Regions from separate parts of the Bradyrhizobium guangxiense genome, predicted to be linked through region 1. Evidence: predicted binding sites of a transcription regulator. Region 1 holds the regulator's gene; the other holds the start of a gene.
The links. Region 1 encodes PhoB, which activates phosphate uptake and scavenging genes when phosphate is short. Its sites were predicted from a motif close to TGTCATNNANCTGTCAT; they were not measured.
Positions count from the first base shown of each region.

Region 1 (10,906 bases):
CAAGGCACGCGGCTGAAGATGTCGGCGGTGGACTTCGCGACCTCCTTCACCTTATCGATGGCGCGCGACGTGACGCCGCGCTGCTCGGGCGACCTTGCCGCGACGGTGGTCTGGGAGGACGCAGCGGGCGCGGGATCAGCCGACTGCGCGGGTGCGGGGGCCGGCTGTGCGGCTGGCGTCTGCGCATACGAGGCCGGCGTCAGCAACAGCAGCGCCGCCATAGCGGGCGCAGCCAGCCGTAACGTCAGGCAAAAAGGGCGGAGAGAACTCATTAACGCTAGACCTCAATTTTGCTGCTGGGCCGGCTCCAGATGGGCAGCGTCGATCACGAACTGTGCCAACGCCCGGCCAAGGCAATCATGGACCTGTTTCGCCAGCTCAGGCCCGCGGGACGGGCTGAACAGGTCGAACTGGCCCTGATCATTCCACTGCCGCATAATCGCGAAACGATCGAACAGCGGGATGTCGTGCTCCTGCGCCACGACGCGCATATTATCGAGAAAAGGCTGCGCCGAGATCATGGTTTCGGTGCGCGGGCTGTATTGCAAATTCATCAAGACGACGTCAGCCCCTGCCTTTTGCAGCGCAGCAACCCCGTCGGTCACCGCGCCACGAAATTCGTCGGGATCGATGGATCGGATAGCATCCACGGTCCCGGTCTGCCAGATGACCAAAGTAGGCGTTTTTGCTTCCATCAGCTTAACGAAGGTGGAGGCGGTCTCCTCTGCGGTTTTCTTGCTCTGTATTTCTACGGAGACGTGCACCAATTCCGAAGGCGGCAGCTTCTCCCTGAGGATCGCCTCCATGCGTGCCGGATAGGAGCTGCCCTCCGAGGACGGAATCGTGGTCGAGCGGCTGCCGATCACCAGGATATCGAGCGGCTTGCCGGCCTTGATGGCGTCGGCGACCTTGGGCAGCTGGCTTTCGCTGGTCAGCAGATAGGGCGGCAATTCGCAGGCCGAGGGCGCGGGGGGAGCAGCGGACGCGGCTTCGCCCGCGCGCGCCACGGGCGCGGCGAGGCCACCGCATAGCAGGATCAGGCTCAGGAGAACCTTCGCCTTCATCAGCCCCCTCCCGCCAAATCGGCGTTGCCGACGGCGTTTTTGGTTTTCGCACCGCTCTTGTCAGCCACGCTCTTGTACCACGAAATCACCCAGGCCACGCCCCACATGATCAGGACCCCGGAGAGACTAATCAGCGCATGCATGGCTGCGCCGCCGGAGACTTCGGCGAGAATGAAATGGCCGGCAAAGGCCAGGAAGACACCGAGGCAGAAGATCTCGAGGGAATGCTGGCCGCACAGGATCAAAGGCCGCAACCAGCGCGATTTCAAGCCCGGCCAGTCCCGGGGCAGGAAGCGCACGGTGAGCGCGGCCAGCGCCAGGAAATGCGTGAAGCGCAGCACGTCGAGATCGGTCTTGTCGATCGGATACATCCACTGCTCGATCCGCTTCGGCATGAATTGGGAGAGCTGCGGCACGTACCAGGTCAGCGTCACGTAGAACGCCGCGACGAGATAGGCGATCGAGATCCACATCGTCACCGGCGAGGCCAGGATGCGTGACATGCGGCGCGCACCTCCGAGCGCGCACCATGCACCGAACACGAACAGCAATTGCCAGGCGAAGGGATTGAAGGCCCAGAAGCCGTTCGGATAGGCCGACAAATAGAGATCGTACTCCCAGGTGACTGCGTAGAGCACGACCGAGAGGCCGAGCGTGACGTCGGGCCGCCATTTCATCGACCACAGGATCAAGGGCAGCGCCAGCATCAGCACGATATAGAGCGGCAGCACGTCCATGTTGACGGGACGGAAGCGCAACAGCAGCGCCTGCACGATGGTGACGTCGGGCTGCTTGAGGAAGTCCATGATCCCCATCTCTTCGGTATAGAGCGGGTTCTCGAACCTGGTCGCGACGTAGGAGATTTCGGCGAGGAAGATCGTGAACAGGAAGACGTGGGCAACGTAGATCTGCCAGACCCGGCGCAGGATGCGCGCGGTGGCGATGACGACGCCGCTCTCCAGCATCGCCCGGCCATAGACGAAGGCCGCGGTGTAGCCGGAAATGAAGATGAAGATCTCGGTGGCGTCGCTGAAGCCGTAATTGCGGATCGTGAACCAGGTCAAGAGACTGGGCGGCAGATGGTCGATGAAGATCAGCCATAGCGCGAGCCCGCGGAACAGGTCGAGCCGGAGCTCGCGCTCGCCGATGGCGGGCAATGTGATGGCCGGCGCCCTCGCACGCGGCTTCGTCTCCGCAGGCTGGGCAGTTCCCGCGATGGTCGATCCCGTCACTTGGTCGGCAATGGTCATCGGGGCCCAAAAACCCTTCCGCAGGTCGCGACGTCTCAATGAGTGTACCGGTCCGGTCGGCATCTCGCAAAGCGGCCGGATCACACGAGGTCCCCCGTGGATGTTTCCCCTTTGGGGGGTATTTGCTTCGGGGTGTTTCCCTGGGATGTCATTCCCTTCGAATTCTGGCGGGACGATGGTGGCCAAGGCCGCGGGCGGCGTTTGGTTCCGGAGCCGGATTTCGGTATGGTATTAGCCATGTACCGCGCCGTGACCCGCCAGATCGAAGTGACCGTCGAGCCGAACTTTGTTCCGGAGCAGTCGTCGGCCGACCGCTCCCGCTACTTCTGGTCCTACACCATCGTCATCACCAATTCCGGCGAGGAAACCGTGCAGCTCAAGACGCGGCACTGGATCATCACCGACGCCTCCGGCCGCCAGCAGGAGGTGAAGGGCGAAGGCGTGGTCGGCGAGCAGCCGATCCTCGCCCCCGGCGAGCGCTTCGAATATACCTCCGGCGTGCCGCTCTCGACCGCCTCCGGCTTCATGACCGGGCGCTATCAGATGGTGAGCGAAAGCGGCGAGCGCTTCGAGATCGACGTGCCGGCGTTTTCGCTCGACAGCCCGGACAGCAAGCGGGTGTTGAATTAACGGCCTCACAAATGGCGGAGATGGCGTGACAGCTTCGTTCTCCAACTGTCGCTGTCATTCCCCGCGAAGGCGGGGAATCCAGTACGCGCTTCGCTCTGCCCACCTACGACGCTACGACTCCTACGCGTCCTCGACGCCCGCTTCATCCGGCGTGAAATCGTACACCGACGAGCAGAACTCGCAGGTGACGACGACCTTGTCGTCCTTGACCATCGCGGCACGATCGTCCGGCGAAAAGCTCTTGAGCATCGCGGCGACTGCATTGCGCGAGCAGGAGCACTGCGCCTTGAGGACTATCGGATTGAACACGCGCACGCCGCGCTCGTGGAACAGGCGAAACAGCAGCCTCTCGCCGGAGAGCTCGGGGTCGATCAGCTCGACGTCCTCGACCGTCTCGATCAGCGAACGCGCCTCGACCCAGGCGTCGTCCTCGGCGACGCTGTGCACCTCGACGCCGTCGGGGGCATCGCCGGGATGCAGGTCCGCCTGGCGCGCGCGCTCAGGCGCCTTGGGCAGAAACTGCATCAGCATGCCGCCGGCGCGCCAGCGATGCTTGCCGCCGTCGCTCGAGCGCCATTCCTCGCCAACCGCGAGGCGCACGCGCGTCGGGATCTGCTCGGAGCGCAGGAAATATTCGTGCGCGGCGTCTTCCAGACTGCCGCCGTCGAGCGCGACCAGGCCCTGGTAGCGGCTCATGTCGGGGCCCTGGTCGATGGTCATGGCGAGATGACCGCGGCCAAGCAGTGTGCCGGAATCCAAGCCAGATTTTTGGACGTCGCCGAGGCGCGCGGCATCGAAGCGCGCATGGGCGCCCAGCCGATCCGGCGCCTGATAGTCCACCACCAGGAACGACACCGGACCGTCGGTCTGGGCCTGCAGGATGAAGCGGCCCTCGAATTTCAGCGCCGAGCCGAGCAGCGTCGTCAGCACGATGGCCTCGCCGAGCAGCTTGCCCACGGCAGCGGGATAATCGTGCTTGGTCAGGATGTCGTCGAGCGCCGGACCAAGCCGCACCAGGCGGCCGCGCACGTCGAGCGCGTCGACCTCGTAAGGCAGCACAGCGTCGTCGATCGGAACCGCCGATGGTGCGCGAACCAGGCCTTCAGGCCCGGTTTTCATGTCAGGGGATTGGGAAACCATGGCGCTTTATCTGGGGTCGGAGGGCGGAAATGGAAGGGGGCGCGGGGTGGTGTGTTCCCGATGCGATTAGGTTGCACAAGGTTGCGGCAAATTCGATGTTGTCCCGGACAAGCGTAAGCGCAGCTCCGGGACCCATCATCACAGGATGCGATTTGACGAAGACTGTTCGCCTCCGCGAGCCTGCCACAAAGAGAGATTCCGCGGTATGGGTCCCTGCGCCCGTGCGCAATTGCGCACCCGGCAGGGACGCCAGTTGGTGTAAGGTGGCAGCCGGACTCCAGCGAACCTACTTCACCGCGTCAAAGCACCAGGCCAGAATGCCCTTCTGCGCGTGCAGGCGGTTTTCGGCCTCGTCGAACACGACCGATTGCGGACCGTCGATCACCTCGTCGGTGACCTCCTCGCCGCGATGGGCGGGCAGGCAGTGCATGAACAGCGCATCGGGCTTGGCGAGCGACATCAGCTTGCTGTTGACCTGGTAGGGCTTGAGCACGTTGTGGCGATGCTCGCCTTCCTTGTCGCCCATCGACACCCAGGTGTCGGTGACGACGCAATCGGCACCGCGCACGGCGGCTTCCGGATCGGTGCCGAGCACGATCGGCGCGCCCGTCGCCTTGACCCAGTCGCGCATCGCCTTTTTCGGCGCGAGCTCCGGAGGGGTGGCGACGTTGAGCTGAAACTTGAAGCGCTCGGCGGCATGCGCCCATGACGCCAGAACGTTGTTGTCGTCGCCAGTCCAGGCCACCGTCTTGCCCTCGATCGGACCGCGATGCTCCTCATAGGTCATGAGGTCGGCCATCACCTGGCAGGGATGCGAACGCCGCGTCAGGCCGTTGATGACGGGCACGGTGGCGTTGGCCGCAAGCTCCAGCAGGGCCTCGTGATTGAGGATGCGGATCATGATGGCGTCGACGTAACGCGACAGCACGCGTGCGGTGTCGGCGATGGTCTCGCCGCGGCCGAGCTGCATCTCGGCGCCGGTGAGCATGATGGGTTCGCCGCCGAGCTGGCGCATGGCGACGTCGAACGAGACCCGCGTGCGGGTCGAGGGCCGCTCGAAGATCATCGCCAGCGTCTTGCCTTCGAGCGGCCGCACCGGCTGTTGTGCCTTCTGCTTCGCCTTCATCGCGGAGGAGGCGGCGAGCATGCGCTTGAGCTCCGACAGCGGCAGCTCGTTGATGTCGAGGAAGTGCTTCGGCGTCTTGGTGGGGGACTTGCTCATCAGCTTGCCGCCCGCTTGGTCTGGCCCGCCGACAATGCGGTGCAGGCACGCTCCAGCCGCCCGACGCTGTCCTCGATCTCGGCTTCACTGACGATCAGCGGTGGCAGGAAGCGGACGACATTGTCGCCGGCCCCGACGGTCAGCAGTTTCTCGTCGCGCAAGGCGGCCACGAGATCGCCCGACGGCACGACGGCCTTGATGCCGATCAGGAGGCCCTCGCCGCGCACTTCGCTGACGATGTCGGGATGACGGTCGATCACGGAGGCGAGCTTCTGCTTGAGAAGCAGCGACATCTTCTGCACGTGGTCGAAGAAGCCGGGCTTGAGCATGACGTCGAGTACGGCGTTGGCCGCGGCGATCGCCAGCGGATTGCCGCCGAAGGTCGAGCCGTGCGAGCCAGGCCCCATGCCTGAAGCCGCATCAGCGGTCGCCAGGATTGCGCCGATCGGGAAGCCGCCACCGAGCGCCTTCGCCAGCGACATCACGTCAGGTGCGACGCCGGTGCGCCGATGGGCGAACAGATCACCGGCGCGGCCCATGCCGGTCTGCACCTCGTCGAATGCGAGCAGCAAGCCCTTCTCGTCGCAGAGCTGGCGCAGCGCCTTGAGGAAGCCGGGAGGTGCCGAGCGCACGCCGCCCTCGCCCTGGATCGGCTCGATCAGGATGCCGGCGGGGCCGGGGCCGATCGCCTTCTTGACGGCTTCGAGGTCGCCATGCGGCACTTGGTCGAAGCCGTCCATCGGCGGGCCGAACCCTTCGAGATATTTGGCGGAGCCCGTCGCAGCCAGCGTCGCCAACGTGCGGCCGTGGAAGGCGCCTTCGAAGGTGATGATGCGGTAGCGCTCCGGATGGCCCTTGGAGAAATGATGATGGCGGACCAGCTTGATCACGCCCTCCAGCGCCTCGGCGCCGGAATTGCAGAAGAACACGAAGTCCGCAAAGCTCTCGCTGCACAGGCGCGCGGCGAGCTTCTCGCCGTCCGGGCTCTGAAACAGGTTCGACATGTGCCACAGCCTGGTCGCCTGCTCCTGCAACGCCTTGATCAGATGCGGATGGCAATGGCCGAGCGCGTTCACCGCGACGCCCGAGGTGAAATCGAGATAGCGATCACCGTTGGTCGCGATCAGCCAGCAGCCTTCGCCGCGTTCGAAACCGAGGTTGGCCCTGGCGAAAACGGGGAGCAAATGCGGCGCTGCGCTGTTAGTCATGACGGTCACTTGAATGTTGCGGACGGCGTGAGGCGTGCATTGCGCAACGCACCATCGACCGGCCCGGAAAACGAAACGTGCCGCCTTTTAAGGGCGGCACGCGCAACTATCTTATGCTCGGCGAAACTGGTGTCAATGCCACCTGGAAAGCCTCGGGAAACGCTGATTCCGTAGTCTTGCGGTGGCGATTTTGCGGGTTTTTCACCACGGAACATGTGGAAGCGAGTCGGCGGACTCTTGCGCGTGAGTCACGCCATATTGTAGCGTTTGAACTGTCAGATACGACATCTCGTGCAGCGGTTCTGATCCCAAGAGTCCTCATGTACCGGCGTAAACGTTCGGGCGTTAGTCACGCGCCCGGCGAGCCTTAAGGGATTCTGACGGCACGGGTTTTTCGAGGCTTAGGCATTCGCCGCAACGGCGCCAGGACGGCAGCCGCGCGGCGAGGGAAAGGGTGCAATGACGGTTTTGACCTGGTCCGATGATCGCGTCGAGCAGCTTAAGAAGCTCTGGGAGGCCGGGCTTTCGGCCAGCCAGATCGCAGCAGAGCTCGGCAATGTGACCCGCAATGCCGTGATCGGCAAAGTGCACCGGCTCGGTTTGTCCGGCCGCGCCAAGAGCCCGTCATCGGCCGCGCCCCGGCCGCGCAAGGCGCGTCCGGCACAGCACATGATGCGGGTGAGCCGCCCCATCGCGCGCGGCAACACCGCGCTGGCGCAGGCCTTCGAGGTCGAGGTCGAGGCCGAACCCGTTACCTACGACAACGTGGTCCCGATGAGCCAGCGGCTGTCGTTGCTCGAATTGAACGAGGCGACCTGCCACTGGCCGGTCGGCGATCCCTCGAGCCCGGATTTCTTCTTCTGCGGCGGCAAGGCGCTGTCCGGCCTGCCCTATTGCGCCCAGCACTCGCGCGTGGCGTATCAGCCCGCGGCGGATCGCCGGCGCGCACCGGCCAAGCCGGGCCCGCGGTGAGATCAGCCAGGTAACATCGAGACGAAAAAGCGCGCCGGCCGGTGCGCTTTTTGTTGACCTCTCTGGATTAGACGTTACGTCTGCTCGGCCTTCGCGAAGCGATCGTCGAGTGCGTAGCCGGCGCCGCGGACGGTGCGGATCGGGTCCTGCTCGCGGCCGAGATTGAGCAGTTTGCGCAGGCGGCCGATATGGACGTCGACGGTACGCTCGTCGATGTAGATGTCGCGGCCCCAGACGCTGTCGAGCAGCTGCTCGCGCGAGAACACCCGACCGGGATGCTCCAGGAAGAACTCCAGCAGGCGATATTCGGTCGGGCCGAGATCGATCGGCCGCCCCGAGCGCGCCACACGGCGCTTGTCGCGGTCGAGCTCGATGTCGCCATAAGCGAGCACGGTGGCGAGCCGCTCCGGGCTGGCGCGCCGCAAGAGGCCCTTCACGCGCGCCAGCAGCTCCGGCACCGAGAACGGCTTGACGATGTAATCGTCGGCGCCGGTGGCAAGACCGCGCACCCGCTCGCTCTCCTCGCCGCGCGCGGTGAGCATGATAATCGGCAGCTGCTTGGTCTCGGGACGGGTGCGCAGGCGGCGGCACAGCTCGATGCCGGACAGGCCCGGCAGCATCCAGTCGAGCACGATCAGGTCGGGAATGTGCTCCTTGAGGCGGGGATCGGCATCGTCGCCGCGCATCACCGTCTCGACGTCATAGCCGTCGCCTTCGAGGTTGTAGCGCAGAAGCTCGGTGAGAGCTTCCTCGTCCTCAACCACCATAATGCGTGCGCCCATGGTGTCGTCGCTCCTTAAGTCTTCAGGTATTCGGGATCGTCGTGGCGAACGTGGTCATGTCGCCCTTCGGCCGCTTGTCGGTGATCGCCTGGCCCTCGATCATGTAGAACACGGTCTCGGCGATGTTGGTGGCGTGGTCGCCGATCCGCTCGATGTTCTTGGCGCAGAACATCAGATGGATGCAGAACGAGATGTTGCGCGGATCCTCCATCATGTAGGTAAGGAGCTCGCGGAACAGCGAGGTGCAGATCGCGTCGACTTCCTCGTCACCCTTCCACACCGCCATCGCCGCCGGCAGATCGTGCGCGGCATAGGCGTCCAGCACGCTCTTGACCTGCTGCTGCACGAGGTCGGTCATGTGCTCCAGGCCGCGGAACAGTTTGAGCGGATGGAAGTCGGTCTCCAGCGCCGCGACGCGCTTGCCCATGTTCTTGGCGAGGTCGCCGATCCGCTCGAGGTCGGTCGCAACGCGCATGGCGCCAACGATCTCGCGCAGATCCACCGCCATCGGCTGGCGCCGGGCGATGGTGAGCACCGCGCGTTCCTCGATGCGCTTCTGCAGCGCGTCGAGGTCGGCGTCGGTGGTGACGACGCGCTGGCCGAGCGCGACGTCGCGGCGGATCAGCGCGTCGACGGACTCGACGATCATGCGTTCGGCGATTCCGCCCATCTCGGCGACCAGGCGGGTGAGCTCCTGGAGGTCGGTGTCGAAAGCCTTTGCGGTATGTTCAGAACCCATGTCCCGTCTCCTCAGCCGAACCGGCCGGTGATGTAATCCTGCGTACGCCGGTCGCTCGGCGACGTGAAGATCTTGCTGGTGTCGTCGAACTCGATCAACTCGCCGAGATACATGAAGGCGGTCTTGTCCGAGACGCGCGCCGCCTGCTGCATATTGTGGGTGACGATCGCGATCGTGTAGTTCTCGGACAATTCCTGGATCAGCTCCTCGACCTTGGCGGTCGAGATCGGGTCGAGCGCCGAGCAGGGCTCGTCGAATAGGATCACCTCGGGCCGCACCGCGACGGTGCGGGCGATGCACAGGCGCTGCTGCTGGCCGCCGGAAAGCGACAGGCCGGAGGCGTTGAGCTTGTCCTTGACCTCGTTCCACAGCGCGCCGCCGCGCAGCGCCTTCTCGACGCGGTCGTCCATCTCGGATTTCGAGATCTTTTCATAAAGCCGGATGCCGAAGGCGATGTTCTCGTAGATCGTCATCGGGAACGGCGTCGGCTTCTGGAACACCATGCCGACGCGGGCGCGCAGCAGGTTCAGGTCCAGCTTGGGGTCGAGGATGTTGGTCTGGTCGAGCATGAGCTGACCGGTAGCGCGCTGCCCCGGATAGAGGTCGTACATCCGGTTGAAGATGCGCAGCAGGGTCGACTTGCCGCAGCCCGACGGGCCGATGAACGCCGTGACGCGGTTGGTGCCCAGCGTCAGGTTGATGTTCTTCAGTGCATGGTGCTCGCCGTAATAGAAGTTGAGGTTGCGCACCGTCACCTTGGCGGGCGCTTCCGGCAGCGGCTGCTGCGAGGCAAGATGAGCGTTGGAACTCACGGATACGGAAAGGTCGGTCATTTTGCAGTCCTCTCGGCGCCGAGGATGCGCGCGCCAATGTTCAGGGCAAGCACGGTGATCGTGATCAGCAGCGCGCCGCTCCAGGCGAGCTGCTTCCAATAGGCGTAGGGGCTCTGCACGAAGTTGTTGATGGTGACCGGCAGGTTCGCCATCGTCTTGTTCAGGCTGAGGCTGAAGAACTGGTTCGACAGCGCGGTGAAGAGCAGCGGCGCGGTCTCGCCGGCGACGCGGGCGGTGGCGAGCAGCACGCCGGTGATGAGACCGGAGCGCGCGGCGCGGTAGGCGATGCGCTTGATCACCAGCGAGCGCGGCAGGCCGAGCGCGCTTGCCGCCTCGCGCAGCGCGTTCGGCACCAACAGCAGCATGTCCTCGGTCGTGCGAAGCACCACCGGGATGACGATGACGGCGAGCGCCAGCGCACCCGCGATCGCCGAGAAGCCGCGCATCGGCACCACCACGGCGCCGTAGATGAACAGGCCGATGATGATCGAGGGCGCCGAGAGCAGAATGTCGTTGATGAAGCGGATCACCGAGGTCAGCTTGTCGTTGCGGCCGTACTCGGCGAGATAGGTGCCGGCGAACAGGCCGAGCGGCGCGCCGATGCCGACGCCGAGCACGGTCATGATCAGCGAGCCGACGATAGCGTTGAGCAGGCCGCCTTCGGTCGAGCCGGGCGGCGGCGTGTTCTCGGTGAAGATCTGCAGGTTCAGACCGCTCACACCGTTGTAGAGCAGCGTCATCAGGATCAGCGCGAGCCAGGTGACGCCGAAGGCGGCGGCGGCGATGCAGAGGCCGCGGACCACGATGTCCTTGCGGCGGCGGCGTACGTAGATCGGGTTCATGTCACTTCCCCGCCTTCTTTTCCAGACGCAGCAGCATCAGCCGCGCGGCCGCGAGCACGAAGAACGTCAGCACGAACAGGAGCAAGCCGAGCAGGATCAGGCCGGACTGGTGCAGACCGTCGCTCTCGGCGAACTCCGATGCGATCGCCGCCGAGATCGTGGTGCCCGGCGCGAAGATCGACGAGGAGATGCGGAACGAGTTGCCGATGATGAAGGTCACCGCC
Region 1 is NZ_CP022219.1:6,337,670-6,348,575, forward strand. It holds gene X268_RS30445 (SGNH/GDSL hydrolase family protein) at 1-272, opposite strand, end outside; gene X268_RS30450 (SGNH/GDSL hydrolase family protein) at 285-1,064, opposite strand; gene X268_RS30455 (OpgC domain-containing protein) at 1,064-2,314, opposite strand; gene apaG (Co2+/Mg2+ efflux protein ApaG) at 2,552-2,944, shown strand; gene X268_RS30465 (Hsp33 family molecular chaperone) at 3,065-4,084, opposite strand; gene argF (ornithine carbamoyltransferase) at 4,371-5,306, opposite strand; gene X268_RS30475 (aspartate aminotransferase family protein) at 5,306-6,514, opposite strand; gene X268_RS30480 (GcrA family cell cycle regulator) at 6,974-7,486, shown strand; gene phoB (phosphate regulon transcriptional regulator PhoB) at 7,561-8,268, opposite strand; gene phoU (phosphate signaling complex protein PhoU) at 8,291-9,007, opposite strand; gene pstB (phosphate ABC transporter ATP-binding protein PstB) at 9,019-9,840, opposite strand; gene pstA (phosphate ABC transporter permease PstA) at 9,837-10,682, opposite strand; gene pstC (phosphate ABC transporter permease subunit PstC) at 10,684-10,906, opposite strand, start outside.

Region 2 (10,906 bases), 3.6 Mb from region 1:
ACCTTGCCGTTGGCGTTGCGCGGCAGCGGGTCTGCCGTGATCGCGATGGTTTCGGGAACCTTGTAGTCGGACAGCCGCTCGGCGCACCAGGCGCGCAGGTCCGTATCCGCTACCGGCTGTCGCGTCACCACCACGGCGTGGACGCGCTCGCCCAGCACCGGGCAGGCCCTGGCGATGATCGCGCTCTCGACCACGGCGGGATGGCCGGCCAGCACGGATTCGACCTCGGCCGAATAGATCTTCAGGCCGCCGCGATTGATCATGTCCTTTTGCCGGTCGAACACCCGAACGACCCCTTCCGCATCGACCGAGCCGAGATCGCCCGAGCGCCAGAATCCGCCCGTGAAGCTTTCGGCGGTGGCCTTCGGGTTGTTCCAGTAGCCCTTGATGACGGAGGCGCTCTGGATCCAGAGCTCGCCGATCTCGCCATGGGGCAGCTCGCGTCCGTCCGCTCCCATCGCGACGATGCGCGCGCCGGGACAGGGCAGGCCGACGCTGTCGATATGGCTCTCGGTCAGCTCGCCCGGCATGATCGTCGAGGGCGACGTCGTCTCGGTCGCGCCGTAGCAGTTCATCAGCTTCAGGCCCGGAATCTTCGCCTTGAGCTTCTCGATCGTGGCAACCGGCATCGGCGCGCCACCGAAGCCGCCGATGCGCCAGCTCGACAGATCGTAGCCGTCGAAATCGGGCTGGAGCAGGCAGAGATTGTACATCGCCGGCACCATCACGGTGTAGGTCACGCGCTCGCGCGCGGCGAGCTTGAGGTAATCGGCGGCCTTGAACTCGGGCATGATGATCAGCGCGCCGCCGCAGCGGATCATGGTGGTGATGTTGGCGACGACGCCGGTGACATGGCCGAGCGGCACCGCTGCGATCGAGCGATCGGTTTGCGTCAATTGCAGGCAGGACACGAACACCATCGAGGAATGGACGATGTTGCAATGGGCCAGCATCGCGCCCTTCGGCTTGCCCGTGGTGCCGGAGGTGTAGAGGATCATCGCGGTGTCCTCTTCGCTCACGTCGACGGGCGCCACAGCCGGCGGGTTGTCGGCGAGCACTGCGAAACGCGACAGAGCCGGATCGTCGTCGACGGCGATGCGGTGGATCACATCAGGCACATCCTGCGCATCGGGCAGCCGCTCGGCGAGCGCGGCTTCGTGGATCAGGATCTTAGCGCCGCAATCGGCGAGCACATAGGCGATCTCCGGCTTCTGCTGGCGCGTGCCGAGCAGCACCGTGACGAGCCCCTCATGTGCGGCGGCAAACAGCAGCAGCGGAAATTCGATGCGGTTGCCGAGCAGGATCGCGACGCGATCGCCGCGCTGCAGGCCGAGCTTGCGAAACCCTGCGGCGAGCCGCCTCGCCTGCTCCACCGCCTGCCGCCAGCTCAGCCGGACATTGCCTGCAATCAGCGCTTCGCCATCGGCATTGTGGCCGCAGGCGTTCGCGATCATCGCCCACAGGCTCGCAGGCCGGTCCGCGAACGCCGGCACCACCCGATCGCCAAACCGCGCCTCGAGCCGCATCGGCGGGATCTGAGATTGCGACCAGTCCATCGGGATGCCCTCGGCTTGTTGCTCTTGGTATCTTCCCCGCACGGTTACGCGAACTCGTCTTGCGCTGATTGGCTAGACACCCACCACGGGAACACCGATCACAACAGGATGGAACGCAAAGGCCAGCGCGAGATAGGCAACGACGCCGACTGCGACTGCGATCAGGTCATTGGTGACGCCGCCGACCGGAATCGGCGGGGCGCCGGCGTCGGTGCGATGCTTCAGCGAGATGCGGTCGTAGACCGCCCAGCCCAGGAACGAGCCGAACAGGATGATGGAGCCGAGATCGCCGTTGGCCAAGAGATGCGCCGCAGCCCACAGCTTGATACCGGCCAGCATCGGATGCTTCAGCGTCGCGTAAATGCGGCCGCGCAAATACGAGGCGACCACCAAGATCACCGCGGGCAGCATCAAGGCGACCGTGATGTGCTTCAGCGCCTTGGGCGGATACCACACGTCGATCCAGCCGGAGCTGCGGTAATGAGCAAAGCCCCAGATGATCAACGCGAGCCCCGCGAACGAGACCAGCGCGTAGAGGATCTTGTAGGTGCCCTCGCCCAGCCTCGCGATCGCCTGCGCGCGCGCGTCTCGTTTGGTTGTGAAAACATGGGCTGCGAAAAACAGCACCAGCCCCAGGATCATGACCAGCAGACCCACGACATCCTCCCCGCAAAGCAGCCCCCGGCTCTGAGGTATCATCGATTGGCCGCCGGTCGCAACTCTCCCTCCTCATGGTGAGGCACGCGCCCTTGCGCGCGTCTCGAACCATGCAGGCCTGGAGGCGGCATCAGCGGGGGCCTTTCATCCGTCGAGACGCGCATGACGAACGCGCTCCCTGCGACAACGGCTTCGCTGTTGCGCAAGGGATGAGGGGATAGAGCTATTTTCCGAGCTCGCGATTGTCGACGTAGCGGATCGCGATCGGCCGCCCCGCCAGGGCGCCGCCGAGGCCGCCCGTGAATTTCAGCGGCAGACAGGCCTTCAACGATGAATTGATCGCATTGAGGTAGCTGGTGCGGATATCCGCCGGCACGCCCGCTGTCGCAAAGGTCAATCGCGGCGGGCCGATCAGGCCGCCGGCCTTGTTGAAGCTGAAGCGCACCGCCATCTGCATGCCCGCGCGCGTATTGTCCGATGGCGGCGACCAGCAGCTGCGCAGCTCGGCGAAGAGATCGCCGATGGTGTCGAGATCGTGATCGGGCCTCTGATACTTGGCGCGGTCGGCTTCCGATGGAACGCTCTGGATGGTGAGCTGGAGATTTTGCCCGTAAGGATAATCAAGCTCGGGAATGCAGGGGCCGGGCTCGAGCGGGCTGCAATAGGACGGTGTGCAGGGTCGGCCATCGAGCACGCTGCACGGCTCGTGCGCAAACGGGATCGGATTGATCTGGCGGCGCTGCGCGTCCGCGGTGGCGATCGAGATCGTCAGCAAGAGAAGAACAAGGATGCCGCGCCACATGGAATGAGCTCGCAATGCCACGAGAAGAAGTGGCATTGCCCATGAAGGCGTCAACCCCGCGCGCATTCACATGCTCGCGCGCGACAGGGTGTTGCACCCTACCCCTTCTTCTTGACGTCCTTTACGTTGGTGAACTCGATGCCCTCGGCGCGCTCTTTGGTGTAGCCGAGATAGAACTCGTTCCGGGCGAGATAGACGGGATCGCCGTCGACGTCGTCGGCGATGCTGGAGGTGTTGGCGGCGATGAAGGTGTCGAGCTTCTTGCGATCCTCCGAGGAGACCCAGCGCGCCAGCTGGAACTCGCTGACCTCGAACTCGACCGGCAGCGAATATTCCGCCTCCAGCCGCGCCTTCAAGACGTCGAGCTGGAGCGCGCCGACCACGCCGACCAGCGCCGGCGCACCGTCGCGCGGGCGGAACACCTGCACGACGCCCTCTTCCGACATCTGTTGCAGCGCTTCCTTCAGCTTCTTCGCCTTCATCGCGTCGGTCAGACGCACGCGGCGAACGATTTCCGGCGCGAAGCTCGGCACGCCGACGAAGTTGAAATCCTCGCCCTCGGTCAAGGTGTCGCCGATGCGCAGCGTGCCGTGATTGGGAATGCCGACGACGTCACCGGCGAAGGCTTCGTCCGCGACCGAACGATCCTGCGCGAAGAAGAATTGCGGGCTCGACAGTGGCATGCTCTTGCCGGTGCGCACGAGCTTGGCTTTCATGCCGCGGCTGAGCTTGCCCGAGCACAGGCGCGCGAACGCGATGCGGTCGCGGTGGTTCGGATCCATGTTGGCCTGGATCTTGAACACGAAGGCGCTCATGCGCGGATCGGTGGCCTCGACCTTGCGCTGGTCGCTGTCCTGTGCGCGCGGCTCGGGCGCGAACTTGCCGAGACCTTCGAGGAGGTCGCCGACGCCGAAATTGCGCAGCGCGCTGCCGAAATAGACCGGCGTCAGATGCCCCTCGCGGAACGCCTCGAGCTCGAACGGCTTCGAGGCCTCGGTGACGAGCTCGAGCTCGTCCTTCACGGCAGCGACGTCGAGATTGGCATTGAGCTTGGCCAGCTCCTCGATCGCGATCTGCTGCGCCGCGCCGGTCTTGGCGCCGCCGCCTTCGAGCAGGCGCACGCCGCCGTTGACGACGTCATAGGTGCCGAGGAAGTCGCGGCCGCGCCCGACCGGCCAGGTCATCGGCGTGGTGTCGAGTGCCAGCGTCTTCTCGATCTCGTCGAGCAGCTCGAACACATCGCGGCTCTCGCGATCCATCTTGTTGATGAAGGTGATGATCGGGATGTCGCGCAGGCGGCACACCTCGAACAGCTTTCGGGTGCGCGCCTCGATGCCCTTGGCGGCGTCGATCACCATCACGGCGGAATCGACCGCCGTCAGCGTCCGATAAGTATCTTCCGAAAAGTCCTCGTGGCCAGGCGTGTCCAGCAGGTTGAAGACGAGGCCCTCGAACTCGAAGGTCATCACCGAGGTCACGACCGAGATGCCGCGCTCGCGCTCGATCTTCATCCAGTCCGAACGCGTGTTGCGCCGCTCGCCCTTGGCCTTGACCTGGCCGGCGAGGTTAATGGCGCCGCCGAACAGCAGCAGCTTCTCGGTCAGCGTGGTCTTGCCGGCGTCGGGATGGGAGATGATCGCAAAGGTGCGCCGCCGCGCCACTTCAGCGGCAAGCGGGGAACGGGCCGGCGATTCGGCTGTGGTGGTGGCGATGTCGGACATGGCGGGAGCGTTTGGCAGGGAAACTGGGCCTGATCAAGCCTGATTTGGTGATTGCAGGGCCTCCCGGCCAGCCCCATATCGGCCCCGGGGAGGACGGCCTCCCTGTTTCTCAGCATCTCGTTCGCGGGGACGACCCTGCCTTGATCCGGAGGGTTGTCATGGCCTGGAGCATCCTGTTCGTCGCCGGGCTTCTCGAGATCACCTGGGCGATTGGCCTGAAATACACCGAGGGCTTCACCAGGCTCGTTCCGTCGGTCGTCACGCTTGCGGCGATGGCTGGCAGCGTCATCCTGCTGGGTCTCGCCCTCAAATCGCTGCCCGTCGGAACCGCCTATGCGGTCTGGACCGGGATCGGTGCGGTCGGCACCGCCACCCTCGGCATCGTCCTGTTCGGCGAGCCCGCCACGGCCCTGCGCCTTGCCAGCATCGGGCTGATTGTGGCCGGGATTGTCGGGCTGAAGCTCGTTACTTGACGAAGATCTTGACCGCCCACCAGCTCAGCGCCGCGACGATGGCCGAGGCCGGGATCGTGATCACCCAGGCATAGACGATCGAGCTCGCCACGTTCCAGCGCACAGCCGAGACGCGGCGGGCGGCCCCGACGCCGACGATGGCGCCGGTAATGGTGTGCGTGGTCGAGACGGGAACCCCGAGGAAGGTCGCCATGAACAGGGTCGCGGCCCCTCCCGTCTCGGCGCAGAAGCCCTGCATCGGCGTCAGTTTCGTGATCCGCAGGCCCATGGTGCGGACGATGCGCCAGCCGCCCATCAAGGTGCCCATCGCCATGGCCGCCTGGCACGACAGCACCACCCAGAACGGCACCGAGAAGTCGCTGCCGAGATGGCCCTGTGAATACAGCAGCACCGCGATGATGCCCATGGTCTTCTGCGCGTCGTTGCCGCCGTGGCCGAGCGAATAAAGCGAGGCGGAGGCGAATTGCAGGATCCGGAAGGCACGATCGACCGCGAACGGCGTCGAGCGCACCGAGGCCCACGACACGATCGCCACCAGCATCATCGCCAGCAGGAAGCCGACCAGCGGCGACAGCACGATCGCCAGCACCGTCTTGGACAATCCGCTCCACACCGCCGCCGAGATCCCTGCCTTGGCCATGCCGCCGCCGACGAGCCCGCCGATCAGCGCGTGCGACGACGAGGACGGGATGCCGAGCGCCCAGGTCACCAGGTTCCAGACGATCGCTCCGACCAGCGCGGCGAAGATCACCTGGGCGTCGACGATCGAGGGATCGATGATCCCGGTGCCGATGGTCTGGGCAACGTGCAGCCCGAACACCATGAAGGCGACGAAATTGAAGAAGGCAGCCCAGAACACCGCGAATTGCGGCCGCAACACGCGGGTCGAGACGATGGTCGCGATCGAATTGGCGGCATCGTGCAGGCCGTTCAGAAAATCGAACAGCAGCGCGACAGCGATCAGTCCGACCAGGACGGGAAGACCCAACGCAGCATCCACGGCGGCGCCCCTGCTCTAAGCTTTGCGCATGATCTCCGCGCAAACGCATTCCGCGTTTGTCGCGAAGGAAAACCGCTGCACACTTTTCCGGATCATGCGCTAAACTTGCTCGATGACGATGCTGTTGATCTCGTTCGCGACGTCGTCGAAGCGATCGGCCACCTTCTCGAGGTGGTCGTAGATCTCGACACCAACGATGAAGTCCATCGCGTTGCCGTCGCGATGCTTGAGGAACAGCTCCTTCAGTCCGATGTCGTGGAGGTCGTCGACGCGGCCCTCCAGCTTGCCCAACTCCTCGGTGATCGCGGTGAGCATGGCGACGTTCGGGCCGATCGCCTGCATCAAGGGCAGCGCGCGGCCGACCAGATTGGCACATTCGATCAGCAGCCCGCCGATCTCGCGCATGGGGGGCTCGAAGCTGCGGACCTCGAACAGCATCACGGCCTTGGCCGTCTGCTGCATCTGGTCGATGGCATCGTCCAGCGAGGTAATCAGGTTCTTGATGTCGCCGCGGTCGAACGGGGTGATGAAGGTGCGGCGCACCGCCGTCAGCACCTCACGGGTTATGTTGTCGGCGTCGTTCTCGAACTGGTTGACGCGCTGGCAATAGACCGGCGTCTCCTCGCCCCCGTTGAGCATCCCCTGGAGCGCGATTGCCCCCTGAATCACGGTCTGGGCATGCCGGTCGAACAGGTCGAAGAACCGTTCTTCCTTGGGCAGGAAAGCGCGAAACCATCGCATCATGGGGACAGGCTACCGGTTGGAAATGGCCCGGCCCGTCGGGGCCGTCATGAAACTGTCATAGACCATTTTCGATCCACGTGCGTGTCATCTCACGCCCGCGGAGCCGGATCATCCACCGCTTTCACGCAATAAGTAAATCGACCTTGAATCAATGACTTAGAGCGATCGCCGGAAGTAATGCGCGATTTCGCCGATGACGCCACGACGGAAGGTGAGCACGCAGATCACGAAGATCGACCCCTGGATCACTGTCACCCATTGGCCGAACCCGGCCAGATATTGCTGCATCGCGATGATCACGAAGGCGCCGACCACGGGACCGAAGATGGTGCCGAGGCCGCCGACCAGCGTCATCAGCACGACTTCACCGGACATCGACCAATGGACGTCGGTGAGCGAGGCATTCTGCGCCACGAACACCTTCAGCGCGCCGGCGAAACCGGCCAGCGTGCCGGACAGGACGAAGGCCAGGAACTTGTACTGGTCGGTCCGGTAGCCGAGCGAAATCGCGCGCTGCTCGTTCTCACGGATCGACTTCAGCACCTCGCCGAACGGCGAGTTGATGATGCGGAAGATCAGCAGGAAGCCGGCGAGGAACCCGACCAGCACGACGTAATAGAGCACCGTCGGCTTGGAGAGATCGAACACCCCGAACATGCGCCCCTGCGGGATGCCCTGGATGCCGTCCTCACCATGGGTGAACGGGGCCTGGAGGTAGATGAAGTACAAGAGCTGCGACAGCGCCAGCGTGATCATCGAGAAATAGATGCCCTGCCGGCGGATCGAGATGTAGCCCGTGATGATCGAGAGCACGAAAGCCGCTGCAATGCCGACGAGGATACCGAGCTCGGGCGGCAACGCCCACACCTTCAGCGCATGCGCGCTGCAATAGCCGGCCGTCCCCAAGAACATCGCGTGGCCGAACGACAGCAGGCCGCCATAGCCGATCAGCAGGTTGAAGGCGCAGGCGAGCAGCGCAAAGCACAGCGCCTGCATCACGAAGAACGGATAGACTCCCGTGAACGGGACCGACGCCAAGAGCAGCGCCATCACAACGAACACAATCATCTCGTCGCGCATCGCGCGCGGGGATGCCGGCAGCGTGTCGTCTGTCAGGGTTGTCATATCAGGCCGCCCTTCCCGTCAATCCCGTTGGCTTCACCAAGAGCACCAGCACCATCAGCACGAACACCACGGTGTTGGAGGCCTCGGGGTAGAAATATTTGGTCAGGCCCTCGATCACGCCGAGCGCGAAGCCGGTGATGATGGAGCCCATGATCGATCCCATGCCGCCGATCACGACCACCGCGAACACGACGATGATGAGATCCGCACCCATCAGCGGCCGCACCTGGTTGATCGGCGCCGAGAGCACGCCGGCGAGCGCGGCCAGACCGACGCCGAGGCCGTAAGTGAGTGTGATCATGCGCGGTACGTTGATGCCGAAAGCGCGCACCAGCGTCGGATTTTCGGTGGCGGCCCGCAGGTAAGCGCCGAGCTGCGTCTTCTCGATCAGGAACCAGGTCGCCAGACACACGACCAGCGAGAACACGACGACCCAACCGCGATAGATCGGCAGGAACATGAATCCCAGGTTCATGCCGCCCCTGAGCTGGTCCGGAATGGCGTAAGGCAGTCCCGAGGAGCCGAAATAGTTCTGGAACACGCCCTGCACGATCAGCGCGATGCCGAAGGTCAGCAGCAGGCCATAGAGGTGATCGAGGCCGGTCAGCCATTGCAGCATGGTCCGCTCGAGGATCATGCCGAAGATGCCGACGATGACGGGCGCAAGCAGCAGCGCCCACCAGTAGTTGATGCCGCCGAGGTTCAAGAGAAAATAGGCGACGAAGGCGCCCATCATGTAGAGCGCGCCATGGGCGAAATTGATGATGTTGAGCATGCCGAAGATCACGGCAAGCCCGAGACTGAGCAGCGCGTAGAACGAGCCGTTGATCAGTCCCACCAGTAGCTGAGCGTATAGAGCCTGCATCGATTCCGCACCCGGTCCCTTCGGCGTTCCCTCAAAAGTCGCCCGCAAGCCTCAAGGCCCGCGGGCGGTTATCTCACTTCTTCAAGAGCGCGCACTTGCTCTCGGATAGCGGCGTGAAAGCCTGGTCGCCCGGCACCGAGCCCACCAGCTTGTAGAAGTCCCACGGTCCCTTGGACTCGGAGGGCTTCTTCACCTCGAACAGATAGGCGCTGTGGATGGTGCGGCCGTTGGGCTGGATCTCGCCCTTGCCGAACAGATCGTCCTCGGTCGGCATCGACTTCATCTTCTCGACGATCTTGACGCCGTCATGCGGATTGCCGCCGACCGCTTCGAGCGCCTTGAGATAGTGACGCACGCCCGCATAGACGCCGGCCTGCACCATGGTCGGCGGCGCGTTGTTCTTCATCTTCGCAGCGAAGCGCTTCGAGAACGCCCGGGTCTGGTCGTTCATGTCCCAGTAGAACGTCTCGGTGAAGTTGAGGCCCTGCGCGGTCTCGAGGCCGATCGCCTTGACGTCGGTGAGGAAGAGCAGCAATGCCGCGAGCTTCTGACCGCCCTTGCCGATGCCGAACTCGGCCGCCTGCTTGATGGTGTTGGTGGTGTCGCCGCCGGCGTTGGCAAGACCGATGACCTTGGCCTTGGACGACTGCGCCTGGAGCAGGAAGGACGAGAAGTCCGGCGTATTCAGCGGATGCTTGACGCCGCCGATCACCTTGCCGCCATTGGCCGTGACCACCGCCGTGGTGTCGCGCTCGAGAGCGGCACCGAAGGCATAATCCGCGGTCAGGAAGAACCAGGTGTCGCCACCTGCCTTGACCAGCGCCTGGCCGGTGGTGTGCGCAAGCATGTAGGTGTCGTAGGTCCAGTGCACCGTGTTGGGCGAGCACTGCGCGTTGGTGAGATCGGAGGTCGCCGCCCCCGAATTGATGTAGACGCCGTTCTTTTCCTTGATGACGTTGTTGACGGCGAGCGCCACACCGGAATTCGGTACGTCGACGATGACGTCAACCTTGTCGACGTCGAACCACTGCCGCGCGATCGCGGTGCCGATGTCGGGCTTGTTCTGGTGATCGCCGGAGATGATGTCGATCTTCCAGCCCTTCGCCGCCAGGCCGGAATCCTCAACGGCCATCTGCGCCGCGAGCGTCGAGCCGGGGCCGCCGAGATCGGCGTAGAGGCCGGACTGATCGGACAGCGCACCGATCTTGACGGTCTTGTCCTGCGCGGACGCGACACCCGCCGCGGCGATGGTCAGCGCGGTGGTCAGCGCGGTGGTCAGCAGCAATGACGCAATCGACCTGGTCTTCATGCAACTTTCCTTTTTCAATTCTTCTTTGGCGTTCTAGACGCCGAGATAGGTGTGGAGCTTGTCCATGTTGGCGGCAAGCTCCGCATTGGAAAATCCGTCGATGATCTTGCCATGCTCGACCACGTAGTAGCGGTCGGCGACGGTGGACGCGAAGCGGAAATTCTGCTCGACCAGAAGGATCGTGAATCCCTCCTTCTTCAGCCGCGCAATGGTATGGCCGATCTGCTGGATGATGACGGGCGCGAGACCCTCGGTCGGCTCGTCCAGCATCAGGAAGCTCGCGCCGGTGCGCAGGATGCGCGCGATCGCGAGCATCTGCTGCTCGCCTCCGGACAGCTTGGTGCCCTGGCTGCCCAGCCGCTCCTTCAGATTCGGGAACAGCTCGAAGATCTGATCGAGCGGCAACCCGCCCTCACGGACCACCGGCGGCAGCATCAAATTCTCACGCACGTCGAGGCTGGAGAATATGCCCCGCTCTTCCGGGCAGAACGCGATACCCATACGCGCGATCTTGTCAGAGGTCGCGCGTATGATCTCCCGGTTGTTGAACGTCACCGAGCCGGTGCGCTTGCCGATGATGCCCATGATCGACTTCAGCGTGGTCGTCTTGCCGGCGCCGTTGCGCCCGAGCAGGGTGACGACCTCTCCCGCGTT
Region 2 is NZ_CP022219.1:2,684,678-2,695,583, reverse strand. It holds gene X268_RS12555 (class I adenylate-forming enzyme family protein) at 1-1,556, opposite strand, end outside; gene X268_RS12550 (NnrU family protein) at 1,629-2,213, opposite strand; gene X268_RS12545 (hypothetical protein) at 2,437-3,015, opposite strand; gene X268_RS12540 (peptide chain release factor 3) at 3,114-4,736, opposite strand; gene sugE (quaternary ammonium compound efflux SMR transporter SugE) at 4,895-5,209, shown strand; gene X268_RS12530 (inorganic phosphate transporter) at 5,202-6,209, opposite strand; gene X268_RS12525 (DUF47 domain-containing protein) at 6,309-6,953, opposite strand; gene X268_RS12520 (branched-chain amino acid ABC transporter permease) at 7,110-8,078, opposite strand; gene X268_RS12515 (branched-chain amino acid ABC transporter permease) at 8,080-8,943, opposite strand; gene X268_RS12510 (ABC transporter substrate-binding protein) at 9,017-10,252, opposite strand; gene X268_RS12505 (ABC transporter ATP-binding protein) at 10,286-10,906, opposite strand, start outside.
Region 2: X268_RS12525 (DUF47 domain-containing protein) is a predicted target of PhoB. The motif match lies at 6,996-7,012, and genes of this name have one in related genera.